DNA from 3 places in the Citrobacter meridianamericanus genome. Region 3 is predicted to be linked to each of the others. Evidence: riboswitches for the same ligand, from Rfam matches in the RefSeq annotation. Region 3 holds a riboswitch; each other region holds the start of a gene.

Region 1 (5,748 bases), 2.3 Mb from region 3:
CGCAACTGGATCGTGCGCACGCCCGCCTCCAGTAGACGCTCAATCCATGCCACGCTATCCACCACCGGATAAAGCCCGAGGCGGAACGGCACGGTCGGGAAATCAGGCTGGTACATTACGCCTCCTCTTTTTTAAGGTAGATTTCGCCGCCTTTGGCGCGGAAGTTTTCCGACATATCCGCCATCCCCAATTCAATGGTTTGCGCGGCGGCGTAATCACGCACTTCCTGGCTGATTTTCATCGAGCAGAACTTCGGCCCACACATGGAGCAGAAGTGAGCGACCTTACCGGACTCCTGCGGCAGGGTTTCATCGTGATAAGCGCGGGCGGTGAATGGGTCGAGCGCGAGGTTAAACTGATCTTCCCAGCGGAATTCGAAGCGTGCTTTCGACATCGCGTTATCGCGGATCTGCGCGCCCGGATGCCCTTTGGCGAGGTCAGCGGCGTGAGCGGCGATCTTGTAGGTGATCAGCCCCTGTTTCACATCTTCTTTGTTCGGTAAACCGAGATGTTCTTTTGGTGTGACGTAGCACAGCATCGCGCAGCCAAACCAGCCGATCATCGCCGCGCCAATGCCGGAGGTGAAGTGGTCATAGCCCGGCGCGATGTCGGTGGTGAGCGGCCCTAAGGTGTAGAACGGCGCCTCGTGGCAGTGTTCCAGTTCTTCGGTCATGTTGCGCTGGATCATCTGCATCGGTACATGCCCTGGGCCTTCGAGCATCACCTGCACGTCGTATTCCCAGGCGATTTTGGTCAGCTCGCCCAGCGTATGCAGTTCGGCGAACTGCGCTTCGTCGTTGGCATCCTGAATCGAACCCGGACGCAGACCATCGCCAAGAGAGAGTGAAACGTCGTAGGCGGCGCAGATTTCGCAAATCTCACGGAAATGTTCAAACAGGAAGTTCTCTTTGTGATGGGAGAGGCACCATTTCGCCATGATTGAGCCGCCGCGCGAGACAATTCCGGTCAGGCGTTTAGCGGTCATCGGCACGTAGCGCAGCAGCACGCCCGCGTGAATGGTGAAGTAGTCGACGCCCTGTTCGGCTTGTTCCAGCAACGTATCGCGGAATGCTTCCCAGGTGAGATCTTCGGCGATCCCATTGACCTTCTCCAGCGCCTGGTAGATCGGTACGGTGCCTATCGGCACCGGGCTATTACGCAGGATCCACTCGCGGGTTTCGTGAATATAGCGACCGGTGGAGAGGTCCATCACCGTATCTGCTCCCCAGCGGGTTGACCATACCAGCTTTTCGACCTCTTCTTCGATAGAGGAGGTGACCGCCGAGTTACCGATGTTGGCGTTCACCTTTACCAGGAAGTTGCGGCCGATGATCATCGGTTCGGATTCCGGGTGGTTGATGTTAGCAGGAATAATCGCCCGGCCTGCAGCGACTTCATCACGCACGAATTCCGGAGTGATATTTTCCGGCAGGCGAGCGCCAAAGTTCATCCCCGGATGCTGGTGGCGCAGCACTTCACTACGAATACGCTCGCGCCCCATGTTTTCACGGATAGCGATAAACTCCATTTCCGGCGTGACAATCCCCTGACGGGCGTAATGCAGTTGGGTCACGCGCTTACCGGTTTTGGCGCGCTTTGGCGTCAGCAGGCCGCTGAAACGTAGCTCGTCCAGGCCATCGTCGGCCAGGCGCTCTTTGGTGTAAGCGGAGCTACGGTCGTCTAATTCTTCGCTATCGTTACGCGCCACAATCCACGGCTGGCGCAGTTTCGCCAGCCCCAGCTGGACGTTAATCGCCACGTCAGGATCGCCATACGGCCCGGAGGTGTCGTACACCGGTACGGCTTCGTTATCTTCAAATTGCGGATTGTCTTTGCTGCCGCCAATCAGCGTCGGGCTAAGTTGGATTTCGCGCATAGGGACGCGGATATCCGCCTGCGAGCCGGTGATGTAGATGCGTTTTGAGTTCGGAAAGGCGGTCCCTTCCAGGGTATCGATAAAGTGTTGGGCTTGAGCGCGCTGTTCGCGGCGTGATGGTTTAGTAGTGGCAGACATAGCTCATTCCAAATAAAAGTAAGGATATGGCTTGTCAGACGACGGATGAAGCAAGAGATAAGCTCGCCCGGGGGCGATGCTATTGCAGATTGACTCTTGTTCCCTTCGCAGGTTTTAACCTGATCAGGTTCCGCGGATCCCGAATTAACGGTCTCAGCCTTTTCCACTCATGCTGTTGTGGAAAATAAGCACTCCGACAAGAAGTAACCTCAGTAAAGAGGTAATGAATGTAAATTACGCGTTAATGCGACAAATCTCAAGCAGGACGTTTGAGAGTGCCACTCTCGTGCATCGCATCAAATACCAGCATGATCAGCTTATCTTCGAGTACGAACCTGGCTTCCAGCGCCTCGCCGATATCTGATAAAGCCTGTTGAAATTCAAGGAAGTTATCATGATCAATGGCGGTCTCCAGACTGGTGTCATAGTAGTCCATGATCTGTTGTGTGTTGGCTTCCAGCAGCGGCCAAATTTTTGTCGCTTTTAAAAGCTGCCCGTTCCCTTCCAATTTATGGAGAATACGTTCATAAATACTGAAGTGTCCGGTGGAGAGGTAATCGACCAGGCTCTGACAAAAATCATCCAGCGCCTTTTCATTGAGCCGCATGTACGATTCTTTGCCAGGCTTAATGCCAACCAGATTGTAGTAAGCCACGAGCAGGTGCTTACGTACATGTAGCCAGCGATCAACCAGTTTATTACTTCCTCCGACGTGCTCCGTCAGGCTTTCCAGCTGGTTTAACATGATTGACTCCGCAAGATGGTGTTTAAGAACTGCTCACCCGTAAATGTAAAAATAATGTAAACAACATGCCTGTGAAGCAAAGGTTGCGCAAGAGATATGGATCGTATAATTGAAAAATTAGATAGCGGCTGGTGGATTGTCAGTCATGAGCAAAAGTTATGGTTGCCGCATGGTGAACTGCCTCACGGTGACGCGGCACGTTTTGATCTGACCGGGCAGCGCGCACTTTCTATCGGCGAATGGGAAGGGGAAACGGTCTGGCTGGTGCAGCAGCAACGTCGACACGATATGGGGTCGGTGCGCCAGGTTATAGACCAGGATGTTGGCCTGTTTCAACTGGCCGGACGCGGCGTACAGCTGGCTGAGTTTTACCGCTCGCATAAATTCTGCGGCTACTGTGGGCACACGATGCACCCGAGTAAAACGGAATGGGCGATGCTGTGCAGCCACTGCCGGGAACGCTACTACCCGCAAATTGCCCCCTGCATTATCGTCGCTATCCGCCGTGACGACGCTATCTTGCTCGCCCAACATGTTCGCCATCGCAACGGCGTGCATACCGTGCTGGCGGGCTTTGTCGAAGTGGGTGAGACCCTTGAACAGGCGGTGGCGCGTGAAGTCATGGAAGAGAGCGGCATTAAGGTTAAAAACCTGCGCTATGTCACTTCTCAGCCGTGGCCGTTCCCACAGTCTTTGATGACCGCATTTATGGCAGAGTATGATAGCGGGGAGATTGTTATCGACCCGAAAGAACTGCTGGAGGCGAACTGGTATCGCTACGATAATTTACCGCTGCTTCCCCCGCCAGGCACCGTCGCGCGTCGATTGATTGAAGACACTGTGGCAATGTGTCGGGCTGAGTACGAGTAAAGAACGAGTGATGATACACTGATGGACTGACGCAATAAGGAACTGCAAAAATGACCGAACTGAAGAACGATCGTTATCTGCGTGCGCTGCTGCGCCAGCCCGTTGATGTCACTCCGGTATGGATGATGCGCCAGGCGGGCCGCTATCTACCGGAATATAAAGCCACGCGCGCCGAGGCGGGCGATTTTATGGCGCTGTGCAAAAATGCCGAGCTGGCCTGCGAAGTCACGCTGCAGCCGCTGCGTCGTTATAAGCTTGATGCCGCGATCCTCTTCTCGGATATCCTGACGATTCCGGATGCGATGGGGCTTGGGCTGTATTTTGAAGCCGGAGAAGGTCCACGTTTTACCTCACCGATTACCAGCAAGGCTGATGTCGACAAACTGCCGATCCCGGACCCGGAAGATGGGCTGGGTTATGTGATGAATGCGGTGCGCACGATTCGGCGTGAACTGAAAGGCGAAGTGCCGCTGATCGGCTTCTCCGGTAGCCCGTGGACGCTGGCGACCTATATGGTCGAAGGCGGTAGCAGCAAGGCCTTCACCGTGATTAAAAAGATGATGTACGCCGATCCAAAAGCGCTGCATCTGCTGCTGGATAAGCTGGCGAAGAGCGTCACGCTGTACCTGAACGCGCAGATCAAAGCGGGCGCGCAGTCGGTGATGATTTTCGATACCTGGGGCGGTGTGCTGACCGGTCGCGACTATCAGCAGTTCTCCCTGTACTACATGCACAAAATCGTCGATGGTCTGCTGCGCGAGAACGACGGTCGTCGTGTACCGGTGACGCTGTTCACCAAAGGCGGCGGTCAGTGGCTGGAAGCGATGGCAGAAACCGGCTGTGATGCGTTAGGCCTCGACTGGACCACTGATATTGCCGACGCGCGTCGTCGTGTGGGTCATAAAGTGGCGCTACAGGGCAATATGGATCCATCCATGCTGTATGCGCCGCCAGCCCGCATCGAAGAAGAAGTGGCGACAATTCTGGCCGGATTTGGTCAGGGTGAAGGCCATGTCTTTAACCTGGGCCATGGCATTCATCAGGATGTACCGCCAGAACATGCGGGTGTCTTTGTCGAGGCGGTACATCGCCTGTCGGCGCAGTACCACCGCTAATGGATCTCGCGTCGCTGCGCGCGCAGCAGCTTGAACTGGCCTCTTCGGTGATCCGCGAGGATCGCCTGCAGAACGATCCGCCGGATCTGATCGGCGGGGCGGACGTAGGGTTTGAGCAGGGCGGCGAAGTGACGCGGGCCGCAATGGTCTTACTGAAATACCCGACGCTGGAACTGGTTGAATACAAGGTGGCGCGAATCGCCACCACCATGCCTTACATTCCAGGCTTTCTCTCCTTTCGTGAAACGCCCGCGTTGATGGCTGCCTGGCAGTTGCTCTCGCACAAGCCCGATCTGCTGTTCGTTGACGGTCACGGTATCTCTCACCCGCGTCGCCTGGGCGTAGCCAGCCATTTTGGTCTGCTGGTGGATGTCCCGACGATTGGCGTGGCGAAAAAACGGTTATGCGGCAAGTTTGAGCCGCTCGCTGCCGAACCCGGAGCGCTAGCGCCGTTGCTGGATAAAGACGAACAGCTGGCGTGGGTCTGGCGCAGCAAAGCACGCTGTAACCCGTTGTTTATCTCTACGGGTCATCGCGTGAGCCTGGACCGCGCGTTGGCATGGGTACAACGCTGTATGAACGGTTATCGTCTGCCGGAACCAACACGCTGGGCAGATGCGGTCGCATCTGAACGCCCGGCTTTTACGCGGCTTGCAGCAAAAACGCCCCATATCGGGTAAACTGCCGCTAATTTCCGTATTTGAGAACTCATCATGTTACAAAACCCGATTCACCTGCGTCTGGAGAAGCTGGAAAGCTGGCAGCATGTTACGTTTATGGCCTGTCTGTGCGAGCGCATGTACCCAAACTACGCTATGTTCTGCAAGCAAACCGAATTTGGCGATGGTCAGATTTATCGCCGAATTCTGGATCTTATTTGGGAAGCGTTGACGGTGAAAGACGCGAAAATCAATTTCGATAGTCAGTTGGAAAAGTTTGAAGAGGCCATTCCTTCTGCAGATGATTACGATCTGTACGGCGTGTACCCGGCGATCGATGCCTGT
Region 2 (5,748 bases), 2.5 Mb from region 3:
GGTCATCATAAGCGTGACCATAGAAATCGCCGCAATCACCCAATAAACGGCAAAATGCCCGTAACTTTGCGCAACAGCACCCTGAATCACTCCCGCGAGGATGACGCCGGTCGAAATACTGTTGGTAAATAATGTGGTCGCTGAACCCGCACGTCCGGGCATTAGATCCTGAAACCACAGCATGCCTATCCCGGCAATAATACCGATGAAGATCGCGTTAAACAGTTGCAGCACCAGCAGTGCTGTCCGGCTATGAAAGAAGATCAGCCCAAGGTAAAACAGCACACCTGCCGCGACGGCGGCGATCATCATTCGCCGTTTACCAAAGCGCTTCACGTAGTAGCCCGCCAGAATCATCGCCGGAATTTCCAGCCCGGCCGCCGTCCCCATCAGGATCCCGGCCAGCTTGTCCGGCAAACCCAGCTCAAGGCTTATCCACAGCGGCATATCGATGATGTACATGGTGTTGCAGGTCCACATCAGCGTGGAGGCAACAAATAGCATACGCACATTTTTGTCCTGCCAACCGCCGGTTTGTTCCAACGGCACGTCAACGGGCTGCTCCACCCGAGCGACAGACGGCAGAATCAGCGCAATCAGCACCAGGCTAATGGCAAAAATCCCTGCGGCAATAGAAAACATTGCCGTGAAGCCGTAATTCAGCGCCAGCATGAAGGCCAGCGGCGGTCCGATCACCCAGGCCAGCGAAAGCTGCGCACGCATCACCGAACTAAACATCACTACTTCACGCGCGGAGTTATCCGCATATTCCCTCGCCAACGCAAACAACTGCGGCATGGCTGTATTCGCCAGCGAGGCCAACAGCACACCACAGGTGATCAACGTGAGATAATGGCGATTGAAGGCAAACAGCAGCGCGTTGCCAATCGCCATCAGGCAGCAGAACATGATCAGCTTACGCCGATCGCCCTGGCTGTCGGATCGTTTCGCGAGGCCAAGGCTGACGACGATCCCGACAATCGCATTGACGGTGTAAAACAGCCCGACCCAAAATGGCTGCACTCCGACTTCACGGCTCAGGAACAGACTCAGAGTGGGTGCCTGCAATGCCCCCGCCACGCCCATCATAAAAGCGACCAGCATAAATGCCGCGTAAACGCCGTTGAGGCGCCGTCCCATGGTCATAATCCAGAGCATATCTTTCCTTTTAAGCGCAGCTGAAACGAAAAAAGCCAGCAGATAATACCTGCTGGCGCGGCGATTAACACCAATACTCAGTCACACATGATGTCTGCAATTTCCAATTCAGGAGTCAGATGTCATCTCCCACTGCATCAGCTCTTCGAGCATCTTTAAGCGCTGCGGTGCGCTCAGGCAAGCCAACCAGGACGATTTTTCTGTCGTGGTAAAGTACTTCAACCAGAACTGACGCATAGATGACCCCTTCGTTGTCTCATCGCTTCATCGGAATCTATTATTGGCTTAATATAGGGATTATAAAATTGCTGAGTTTTCCGCAGGAGTTCCCCTTTTATGTCTTCTGGTCGTTTGCAACAACAGTTCATCCGTCTGTGGCAATGCTGTGACGGCAAAACGCAAGACACGACGCTGAACGAGCTGGCGGAACTGCTAAGCTGCTCGCGCCGCCATATGCGTACGCTGCTTAATACCATGCAAGATCGCGGCTGGTTAACGTGGGAAGCTGAAGTTGGACGAGGTAAACGCTCGCGACTGACATTCCTCTATACCGGGCTGGCGCTCCAGCAGCAGCGCGCGGAAGACCTACTGGAACAGGATCGCATCGATCAACTGGTGCAACTGGTCGGTGACAAAACGGCCGTACGGCAAATGCTGGTCTCCCATCTGGGTCGCAGCTTTCGCCAGGGTCGGCATATCATGCGCGTTCTCTATTATCGCCCCATGCACAACCTGCTGCCCGGCACGGCATTACGCCGCTCCGAAACCCATATCGCCCGGCAAATCTTCAGCGCCTTAATTCGGGTAAATGAGGAAAATGGGGAACTGGAAGCGGACATTGCCCATCACTGGCAGCAAATTTCACCTTTACACTGGCGATTTTTCCTGCGTCCGGGGATCCATTTTCATCATGGCCGCGAACTGGAAATGGCAGATGTTATCGCCTCACTGATGCGCATTAACAGCCTGCCGCTGTACTCACACATCACGCAGATCGTCTCTCCCACGGCCTGGACGCTGGATATCCATCTGGCCCAGCCAGACCGCTGGCTTCCCTGGCTATTGGGGCAGGTCCCCGCCATGATCCTGCCGCGAGAATGGGAAACGCTAAACAACTTCTCCAGTCACCCGATTGGTACCGGTCCGTATGCGGTAATACGAAACACCAATAACCAACTGAAAATTCATGCATTTGATGATTACTTTGGCTACCGGGCCCTGATCGACGAAGTTAACGTTTGGGTATTACCTGACATCGGCGAAGAGCCAGGCGGCGGTTTGACGCTACAAGGTCCCACCGAGGATGAAAAGGCGATCGAAAGCCGCCTCGAAGAAGGTTGCTACTACCTGCTGTTTGATGCGCGTAGCCACCGTGGAGCTAACCAGGAGGTCCGCGAATGGGTAAGCCGCATTCTCTCGCCGACCAATTTAATCTGCCACGCCGACGAACAGTACCAGCGACTGTGGTTTCCCGCGTATGGTTTACTCCCCCGCTGGCATCACGCAAAACCCGGCCATGGTGAAAAACCCGCCGGGCTGGAAACGCTGACGATCACCTACTATCGCGATCACATCGAACATCGGATTATTGCGCAGATCATGAAGACGTTGCTGGCGCAGCATCAGGTGCAGTTGACTATTCAGGAGATCGACTACGATCAATGGCATGCAGGAGAAATCGTCAGCGATATCTGGCTTAACAGCGCCAACTTTACCCTACCGCTCGACTTCTCACTGTTCGCCCATTTGTGCGAAGTCCCGTTACTGCAAAACTGTATCTCGCGTGACTGGGAAAACGATGCGGCCCGCTGGCGAACGGGCGAAATGAGCCTGGCTGCATGGTGCCAACAGCTGCTCGCCACAAAGGCCATTGTGCCGTTAATCCACCACTGGCTGATCATTCAGGGGCAGCGCAGTATGCGCGGACTGCGTATGAATACTCTCGGCTGGTTTGATTTTAAATCGGCGTGGTTTGCTCCGCCGGATCCTTAATTGCTGCTAAGCAACAAAATCATTACACTAACGCCGTTCTCAACGGGGTGCTAAATAAAAACATACACAAAATCATTCGATCTGCGTATGGGCTGAGAGATACCCGTCGAACCTGATCCGGATAATGCCGGCGAAGGGATTTGAGGCTTATCTCAAGTCCTTTGCCACCCAACTCTTGAGGTGCAAAGTGTTTAAAAAATGTCTTCCGCTTTTACTGCTGTGCGCAGCGCCTGTCTTCGCCAAACCTGTACTGACCGTCTATACCTACGACTCGTTCGCTGCTGACTGGGGGCCGGGTCCGACAATCAAAAAAGCGTTTGAAGCTGACTGCAACTGTGAATTGAAACTGGTCGCGCTGGAAGATGGCGTTTCGCTGCTTAACCGCCTGCGCATGGAAGGAAAAAACAGCAAAGCCGACGTTGTGCTGGGCCTGGATAACAATCTTCTGGAAGCCGCTACACAAACTAACCTGTTCGCCAAAAGTGGCGTAGCAAGTGACGCCGTTAACGTGCCCGGTGGCTGGAAAAACGATACCTTCGTTCCGTTTGACTACGGTTATTTCGCCTTCGTTTATGATAAAAACAAGCTGACGAATCCGCCTAAAAGCCTGAAGGAACTGGTTGAAAGCGACCAAAAATGGCGCGTCATTTATCAGGATCCGCGTACCAGCACGCCGGGGCTGGGTCTGCTGCTATGGATGCAGAAAGTCTATGGCGATAAAGCGCCAGAGGCCTGGCAGAAACTGGCGGCAAAAACCGTCACCGTCACCAAGGGCTGGAGTGAAGCCTACGGCCTGTTCCTGAAAGGTGAAAGCGATCTGGTACTCAGCTATACCACCTCTCCGGCTTATCACATCATCGCCGAGAAAAAAGACAACTACGCCGCCGCTAACTTTAGCGAAGGCCATTATTTGCAGGTGGAAGTCGCCGCGCGTACTGCGGCCAGCAAGCAGCCGGAACTGGCCGAGAAGTTCCTCAAGTTTATGGTGTCTACGGCATTCCAGAATGCGATTCCAACCGGCAACTGGATGTATCCGGTGACGCAGGTCGCCCTACCGTCAGGATTTGAGCAATTGGAAAAACCAGCCACTGCGCTCGAATTTACCCCGCAGCAGGTTGCGGCTCAACGTCAGGCATGGATTAGCGAATGGCAACGCGCCGTCAGCCGTTAATTCCCGGCTGGCTGGTTCCAGGGCTTACCGCCGCCACGCTGATGGTGACCGTGGCCCTGGCCGCGTTTCTGGCGCTGTGGTTTAACGCCCCGCAGGGAGAGTGGTCCTCGCTGTGGCAAGATGACTACCTGTGGCATGTGGTGCGCTTTTCTTTCTGGCAGGCTTTTCTATCCGCTGTGTTGTCGGTTATCCCGGCGATTTTCCTTGCCCGGGCGCTCTATCGTCGCCGTTTTCCAGGACGTCTGGCGCTGCTGCGCCTGTGCGCCATGACGTTAATCCTGCCGGTGCTGGTCGCGGTATTCGGTATTCTTAGCGTCTATGGTCGTCAGGGCTGGTTGGCCTCGCTCTGGCATGCCTTAGGGCTGGAATGGACCTTTTCGCCTTACGGTTTGCAGGGCATTCTGCTGGCGCACGTCTTTTTCAATCTGCCGATGGCCAGCCGTCTGCTGTTGCAGTCGCTGGAGAATATTCCCGGCGAACAGCGACAGTTAGCCGCTCAACTCGGGATGCGCGGCTGGCATTTCTTCCGTTTTGTTGAATGGCCGTGGCTTCGTCGGCAAATCCTTCCCGTCGCAGCGCTCATCTTTATGCTGTGCTTCGCCAGCTTCGCCACCGTTCTGTCGCTGGGCGGCGGGCCACAGGCCACCACTATCGAACTGGCTATCTATCAGGCGCTGAATTTTGATTACGATCCTGCCCGCGCCGCCATGCTGGCGTTGATCCAGATGCTGTGTTGTTTAGCGCTGGTGCTACTCAGCCAACGCCTGAGCCGTGCTATTGCGCCGGGCACCACACTGGTTCAGGGCTGGCGCGATCCAGACGATCGTTTGCACAGCCGTCTGGCCGACTCGCTGCTGATTATTCTGGCCCTGCTGCTGTTGCTACCGCCGCTGCTGGCGGTGATTGTCGATGGTCTTAACCGTCAGGTACTGGATGTGCTTACGCAGCCAGCACTATGGCAGGCGTTGGGAACCTCACTGCGCATCGCGCTGGCGGCAGGTGCGTTGTGCGTCATACTCACCATGATGCTGTTATGGAGTAGTCGTGAACTGCGTGCCCGCCAACAGATGCTGGCAGGACAAATGCTGGAGCTGAGCGGCATGATGATCCTCGCTATGCCAGGCATCGTGCTGGCAACCGGCTTCTTTCTGCTGCTCAATAATACTGTTGGGCTCCCCGAATCCGCTGACGGCATTGTCATTTTTACCAATGCACTCATGGCGATCCCCTACGCATTGAAGGTGCTGGAAAACCCAATGCGTGACGTGACCGCGCGTTACAGTATGTTGTGCCAGTCGTTAGGAATCGAGGGATGGTCGCGCCTGAAAATGGTTGAACTTCGCGCCCTGAAGCGCCCGCTGGCGCAGGCGATGGCATTTGCCTGTGTGCTGTCGATTGGTGATTTTGGCGTAGTGGCGTTATTTGGC
Region 3 (5,748 bases):
GGGCCGATATTATCCGCAACCGGATGGCAAAAGAGGGACTGCAAAGTTTAATCGACAATGCTGAAGGCGATAACGGCTGGTGCCTGGCACTAGTGGAGCCTGATGGTGAACGTACCTTTATGTCCTTTAGCGGCGTTGAGAATCAATGGAATGCAGACTGGCTGGCGCAGCTTGATATCCCTCGCCACAGCCTGGTTTATCTTTCGGGCTATCAGTTAGCCTCTGGATGCGGTGAACTGCTGGTGCAGTGGCTGGAAGGTCTGGATGAAGTGATGCCATTTATCGATTTTGGACCACGTATAGGTGACATTTCCGAGGCCTTGATGACCCGCATTATGGCCTGCCGCCCGCTGGTATCACTCAATCGTCAGGAGGCGGAGATTGCCGCCGAGCGGTTTGCATTGAGTCAGGATGTAGAAGGTTTTGGCGCAGAGTGGGTACGACGTTTCGCCGCGCCGGTGGTGGTCCGTCACGATAAAGACGGTGCGTGGTATTTCAGCGCGCAGACATCCGGTTGCGTACCGGCATTTGCGACGACGGTTGTTGATACCATTGGTGCAGGTGACAGCCATGCTGGCGGCATGCTGGCCGGGCTGGCATCTGGCTGGACGCTGGCGGAAGCCGTACTGCTGGGTAACGCGGTAGCGTCCTGGGTAGTCGGGCATCGCGGCGGCGATTGCGCACCCTCGCGCGAGGCGCTACTCCTCGCACACAAAGACGTATAGATCGCTTCGACAGTAGCTGATGCTGTATTCAATGGGCCGTTGCTGTTGGTCAAGCGCTACCTGCTTGATCACCAGTACCGGCACTTTGCTGTCCATTTGTATATGTGCCTGAAACTCTGCGTCAGGCATTCGGGCGCTGACGCGTGAGCGCGTGCGCTGCGGGAAGATATGCTGGCTGCGAAAATAGTCATACAGTGAAACGCCGATGGCATCGACATCATGGATTAGATGGACAGGAACCCATGACTCTTCAATAGAAACCGCGTCTTCATCTACATAGCGAATGCGCTTGAGCAGAAAGACGTCACTCCCTACGGCAACCGCCAGATGCTGGGCCACCTCTTCCGGGCAGGGCACAATGCGCTTGTTGACCCACAACGTATCTGGTTTTTTACCGCGCAACACCACCTGCTGGGAAAAACCACGCGCCTCTTTGAGCGAATACTCGAAAATGTTGTTGATCTGTGTCCCATAACCACGGGCACGCGTCACTACGCCTTCTTCTTCCAGGGCCTGCATCGCCTTACGCACCGTAATTCGCGAAACGCCGGTCAACTGACTGAGATCGCGCTCGCCCGGCAGGATATTCCCATGCTCCAGAACCCCGCTGCGCACAGCGTTTTTCACCGTTTGGGCAAACTTCAGATACAGCGGTGTGTTATCAGCCGCTGAAATGCGCTCATTCAGTTGCGCGATAAGCTGGGTATGCGCTTGTTCCATTTATCTTTTCCTGCAGCCGTTTCTGCAGCCAGTATACCGATTACCACCACGCGTGGAAATGATGTACCGGACCTATTCCCTCGCCAACTTCCAGGGTGTCGGCTTGCGCCAGCGCAGCTGAAAGCCACAGCTTTGCCTCCTGTACTGTTTCTGCCCAGTTATCATGACGTGGGCGCAGCGCCGCCAGCGCCGCCGAGAGCGTACAGCCGGTGCCATGGGTATTTTTGGTCATCGCCCTTGGCGCGGTAAAACGCTGTTCACCCTCACGGGTAAAGAGCCAGTCCGGGCTTTGCACATCATCGAGATGTCCCCCTTTCATTAACACCGCCTCACAGCCCAGCGCCCGTAGCGCCCTTCCCTGCTCTAACATCTCCTGCTCAGTTTGCGCATGCGATGCCCCGAGAAGTGCCGCGGCTTCGGGTAAATTTGGTGTGATAATCGAGACCTGTGGCAGCAAACGGGTACGCAGCGTTTCTACCGCAGAAGGAGATAACAGCGGATCGCCGCTTTTCGCCAGCATCACCGTATCCAGCACCACATTTCGTACTCGATGACGACGCAAACGTTCGGCAACCGCTTCAACAATATCCGTCTCCGCCAGCATACCAATTTTGGTTGTGTCGATACGTACATCACTAAACACCGAGTCCAGTTGTGCAGCAACAAAGTCAGGTTCAATGCGATACACCGACTGCACCCCGCGCGTATTTTGTGCCACCAACGCGGTAATAACCGAGCAGCCGTATGCGCCAAGCGCCGAGAAGGTTTTTAAATCGGCCTGAATACCTGCGCCACCGCTTGGATCGGTTCCTGCGATCGTTAATGCGTTAATCCGTTTCATGCTTGCTCCTGGGCGGTCAGGTTATAGAGGGCGTCGATAAATGCCGGAACAAAACTTCCCGGTCCGGTTGATTGTTCTGTAGCTATTTGTCCGGCCTGTTTCATCCAGCTGCAGGCTGAAGCGACGTTATCAAGTCTGTCACCACGCAAAGCACAACTGGCCGCAACAACCGCCGACAGCGCACATCCGGTACCCACCACTCGGGTCATCAACGGGTCACCGCCGTTCACGCAGACGGTACGCTGACCATCGGTAACGTAGTCAACTTCGCCGGTAACCACGACAACGGTCCCAACCTGACGCGCCAGCGCCTGCGCAGCCGGGAGGGCTACCGCTGGTGTATCAGTCGTGTCTACACCGCGCCCTCCACCGTTCATCCCCGCCAGCGCAAGGATTTCCGAGGCATTACCGCGAATAGCGGCGGGCTGTAGCGCCAGTAAATCCAGACAGAAGCGACGACGATACGCCAGTGCGCCTACGGCAACGGGATCGAGCGTCCAGGGAGTATTAGCCCGCAGCGCCTGTTCGACCGCCGCGCGCATGGCAATGGCGCGGCTCTCGGTCAGCGTACCCACGTTAATTAGCAGCGCACTGGCGATAGGCGCAAACTGGCTGGCTTCTTCAGGTTCGATCACCATCGCTGGTGATGCGCCAAGTGCGAGTAACGTATTGGCCGTAAAGCTTTGCACAACCTCGTTGGTCATACAGTGTGTGAGTGGGGAAAGCGTTCTAAATTGATGTAAGGTGTGGGCCGCAAGCGCGCGGCAGTGCAGGTCAGGCTGCATGGTTCAGCTCCTGCCCGCGCGAAGAAGGGACACGAGCAGTGTCAGACTTCCCTACGCTGGCATTATCCAGATCAGGTGGTACGGGTATTTCTCAGCCTTCACCAGGAAGGGCACCCCGAGTCGTTGAAACCGAAACATGTTACACCGGTTTCAGCGACAGGATACTGTCTGCACGCCATGTTGTAAATTGCGGGCCAACATTGCCGCATATCTGCACTTCATTTACACTTTTTACGAAATAACTGGAGTACTCACAAAATAGTGCTTGTCAGATATCCTGTAAGCCAGAAATGATACACGACTGATTTTGACGACCCGAATAAGTAGAGAGGATGGGTATGAAAAATAAAATGTTGCTGAGCGCACTTCTGCTTGCGAGCAGTGTCGTCTGGGCCGCACCGGCCACAAAAGCTGCCCCCACCGGAATTGATAAGTATGAGCTGAGCAGCTTTATTGCTGACTTCACCCATTTCAAACCCGGTGACAAGGTTCCACCACTGTATCTCACCGACGAATACACCATAAAGCAGTGGAATCTGCGCAACCTGCCCGCACCGACGGCAGGCACCCACTGGACCTACATGGGCGGCGCGTATGTGCTGGTCAATGATGCCGATGCTAAGATCATTAAAGCCTACGACGGCGAGATTTTTTATCATCGTTAATAGAATAAAAACACGTACTTTCAGCAAGAAAGTACGTGAAATAACCACCAATCAATCAGTCGTAAGATACCGCAAAGATCACTTTACTTTGTACCTCACCAGGCTGTAGTGATTCTCCTGTTACGCGAACATATTTCGCGGTGATGGGGAACGTGTAGCCACTTTTGATTTCAGTCAGTTTAGGTATTTTGTTCATCAGCGTATCCCCCAATTTCAACGGCGAGGTCGCACTGCCGTTGTAAATCTGGAAACCTACGCCCTTTGCACCACCCGTTAAAGTATTTATCAATATTGTCCCACTATCATTCCAGTCGCCACGCGCAACTTTAAAACTGACTGGATTGGTAGTGACGCCGTTGATACCTTCGCAACTCAGTGTGAGATCTGTAGAACCTGATTTAGTATTGTTTGCACTTAATATTTCTTTTAGCGTCGTATCCGGCATTTTTATCTCATATGTAGTTTTTGAGAAACGACAGGTTGTTGGTTTGTGCGTTACAGTGAAGTTCATATTCTGGGTAAAGGTTGAAGTATTCGACAACCGCTTTGTAGCCCAACAAAAAAGATAAGCTAACCAGTTTGCTGTGCAGTCATTTTCAGCAGTAATACTGACCGCTGAATCGCTCAAACTAAACGCATCGCCAGATACCGTCTGTTTTGCGGTACCTGAACTCAAATAACTTGCTGTAATGGTGAAATTCTTGGTATTTAGTGTTTCACCGGCACTTACAGTTGTTCGACCAATACTGACAGGAAAATCGTTACTCGTTAAATTAATACTAATTAATACCTTCTTACCGCTGCTCCCCTGGATAGCAACAATATAATCCTTGAGGGGTGTTGCATAATATAAACTATCGGTATTAGCAGTACATGTTATATTGCCACTGGCATTGAGATTTACTTTTGCTGTCGCCTTACCGGATGTCATATCCAGATTGATTGTCGATGTTCCCCCGTTTAATGACTGAAACGTACATCCCGCCTGTACCCCAAAGGATGACAATAGCAAAAATAGTAAATACAGATACTCTTTCATATTTCGCATCCTTATCGGCAAATATAGACTTCATTCTCATCAATCGCCTTATCGAAGGTAATCGTGCAGAATTGTCCCAGCTGTTTATTAACCGCGACGCGTACCGACGCAGGAATGTCGTTGGTGCGAATAAATAACCGACTGCCCTGGCCGACCAGACCAATGTTATTACCCGCACTATCTTCAACCTCATAGCCAAACGATAACGGAGAGCCGTCCGGACGCTGGGCAAGAAAATACCAGGGTTTACGCCTGTCAGTTTCATACTCCGCCAGTACAACCGCACCGCGATAAGGTACCGCACCTTTGCGGTTGCCAAGTAAGGCAACATCGCTGTGGCTGTCAGAAAGATCCAGCATCAGCATATTTTCGCGATACGGGGTCAGGCCGTCATAAACCGCGTAACCTTTGCTGTTCGTCGTTAAGTAACGCTGTCCCTGCACCGCCGCCCCCTGTAACCCCGGCGCTTTAACAATGGCGAAAGTATCGGAAAGCCGGGACGTCAGCGCCACACCGTCAGACCACACCACAACACCGCCCTGAATATTACCGCTGGCCTGTTGATACTTATTCGACTGGCTGTAGCTGCCGCCCACAGTCGCCATTGCCGCGCGCCAGACCATGCTACCGCCCGCCGTTGTCTCGTTCTCTTGTCGTTGGTGACTGAGGTTGGCGCCATAGCTGAATTGATCGCGATTACCCGCCACCCCGCTTAAGCTGGCGTTATTCGACTGATAACCATCATCATCAAACGTTGTTGAGTTAGAAACGAACAGATCGCGCCGAGGAGCGGAAATACCGTCCCCCCACGAAAACGGGATGGAAATGTACAGGTTAAAACGCTTATCCTCGTGATTATCCTGATCGTACGTTTGGCTAACGGCAAAGGTATAGCTAACTCGCTGCCACGTGTTCGAATAACTCAACTGATAATCTTTTCCCGTTCCACTACGTTGCCAGTAGTCACGCCACA

What was found. A riboswitch is a leader RNA that binds a small molecule or an ion and turns the genes downstream of it on or off. The one in region 3 is predicted to bind thiamine pyrophosphate.
Region 1: it holds a riboswitch for thiamine pyrophosphate, as region 3 does, so the genes downstream of both, thiC (phosphomethylpyrimidine synthase ThiC) here and thiM (hydroxyethylthiazole kinase) in region 3, are expected to answer to the same signal.
Region 2: it holds a riboswitch for thiamine pyrophosphate, as region 3 does, so the genes downstream of both, thiB (thiamine ABC transporter substrate binding subunit) here and thiM (hydroxyethylthiazole kinase) in region 3, are expected to answer to the same signal.

Annotation. Positions count from the first base shown of each region.
Region 1 is NZ_CP101036.1:4,983,159-4,988,906, reverse strand. Features, by position in the region: gene thiE (thiamine phosphate synthase) at 1-116, opposite strand, end outside; gene thiC (phosphomethylpyrimidine synthase ThiC) at 116-2,014, opposite strand; TPP riboswitch at 2,098-2,220, opposite strand; gene rsd (sigma D regulator) at 2,271-2,759, opposite strand; gene nudC (NAD(+) diphosphatase) at 2,856-3,629, shown strand; gene hemE (uroporphyrinogen decarboxylase) at 3,680-4,744, shown strand; gene nfi (deoxyribonuclease V) at 4,744-5,424, shown strand; gene NMD08_RS24205 (YjaG family protein) at 5,458-5,748, shown strand, end outside.
Region 2 is NZ_CP101036.1:4,444,574-4,450,321, forward strand. Features, by position in the region: gene NMD08_RS21680 (sugar efflux transporter) at 1-1,158, opposite strand, end outside; gene sgrT (glucose uptake inhibitor SgrT) at 1,267-1,395, opposite strand; gene sgrR (HTH-type transcriptional regulator SgrR) at 1,495-3,150, shown strand; TPP riboswitch at 3,184-3,307, shown strand; gene thiB (thiamine ABC transporter substrate binding subunit) at 3,338-4,321, shown strand; gene thiP (thiamine/thiamine pyrophosphate ABC transporter permease ThiP) at 4,297-5,748, shown strand, end outside.
Region 3 is NZ_CP101036.1:1,986,703-1,992,450, reverse strand. Features, by position in the region: gene NMD08_RS09435 (PfkB family carbohydrate kinase) at 1-725, shown strand, start outside; gene NMD08_RS09430 (GntR family transcriptional regulator) at 699-1,445, opposite strand; gene thiD (bifunctional hydroxymethylpyrimidine kinase/phosphomethylpyrimidine kinase) at 1,486-2,286, opposite strand; gene thiM (hydroxyethylthiazole kinase) at 2,283-3,071, opposite strand; TPP riboswitch at 3,103-3,199, opposite strand; gene NMD08_RS09415 (RcnB family protein) at 3,404-3,736, shown strand; gene NMD08_RS09410 (fimbrial protein) at 3,792-4,775, opposite strand; gene NMD08_RS09405 (fimbrial biogenesis outer membrane usher protein) at 4,787-5,748, opposite strand, start outside.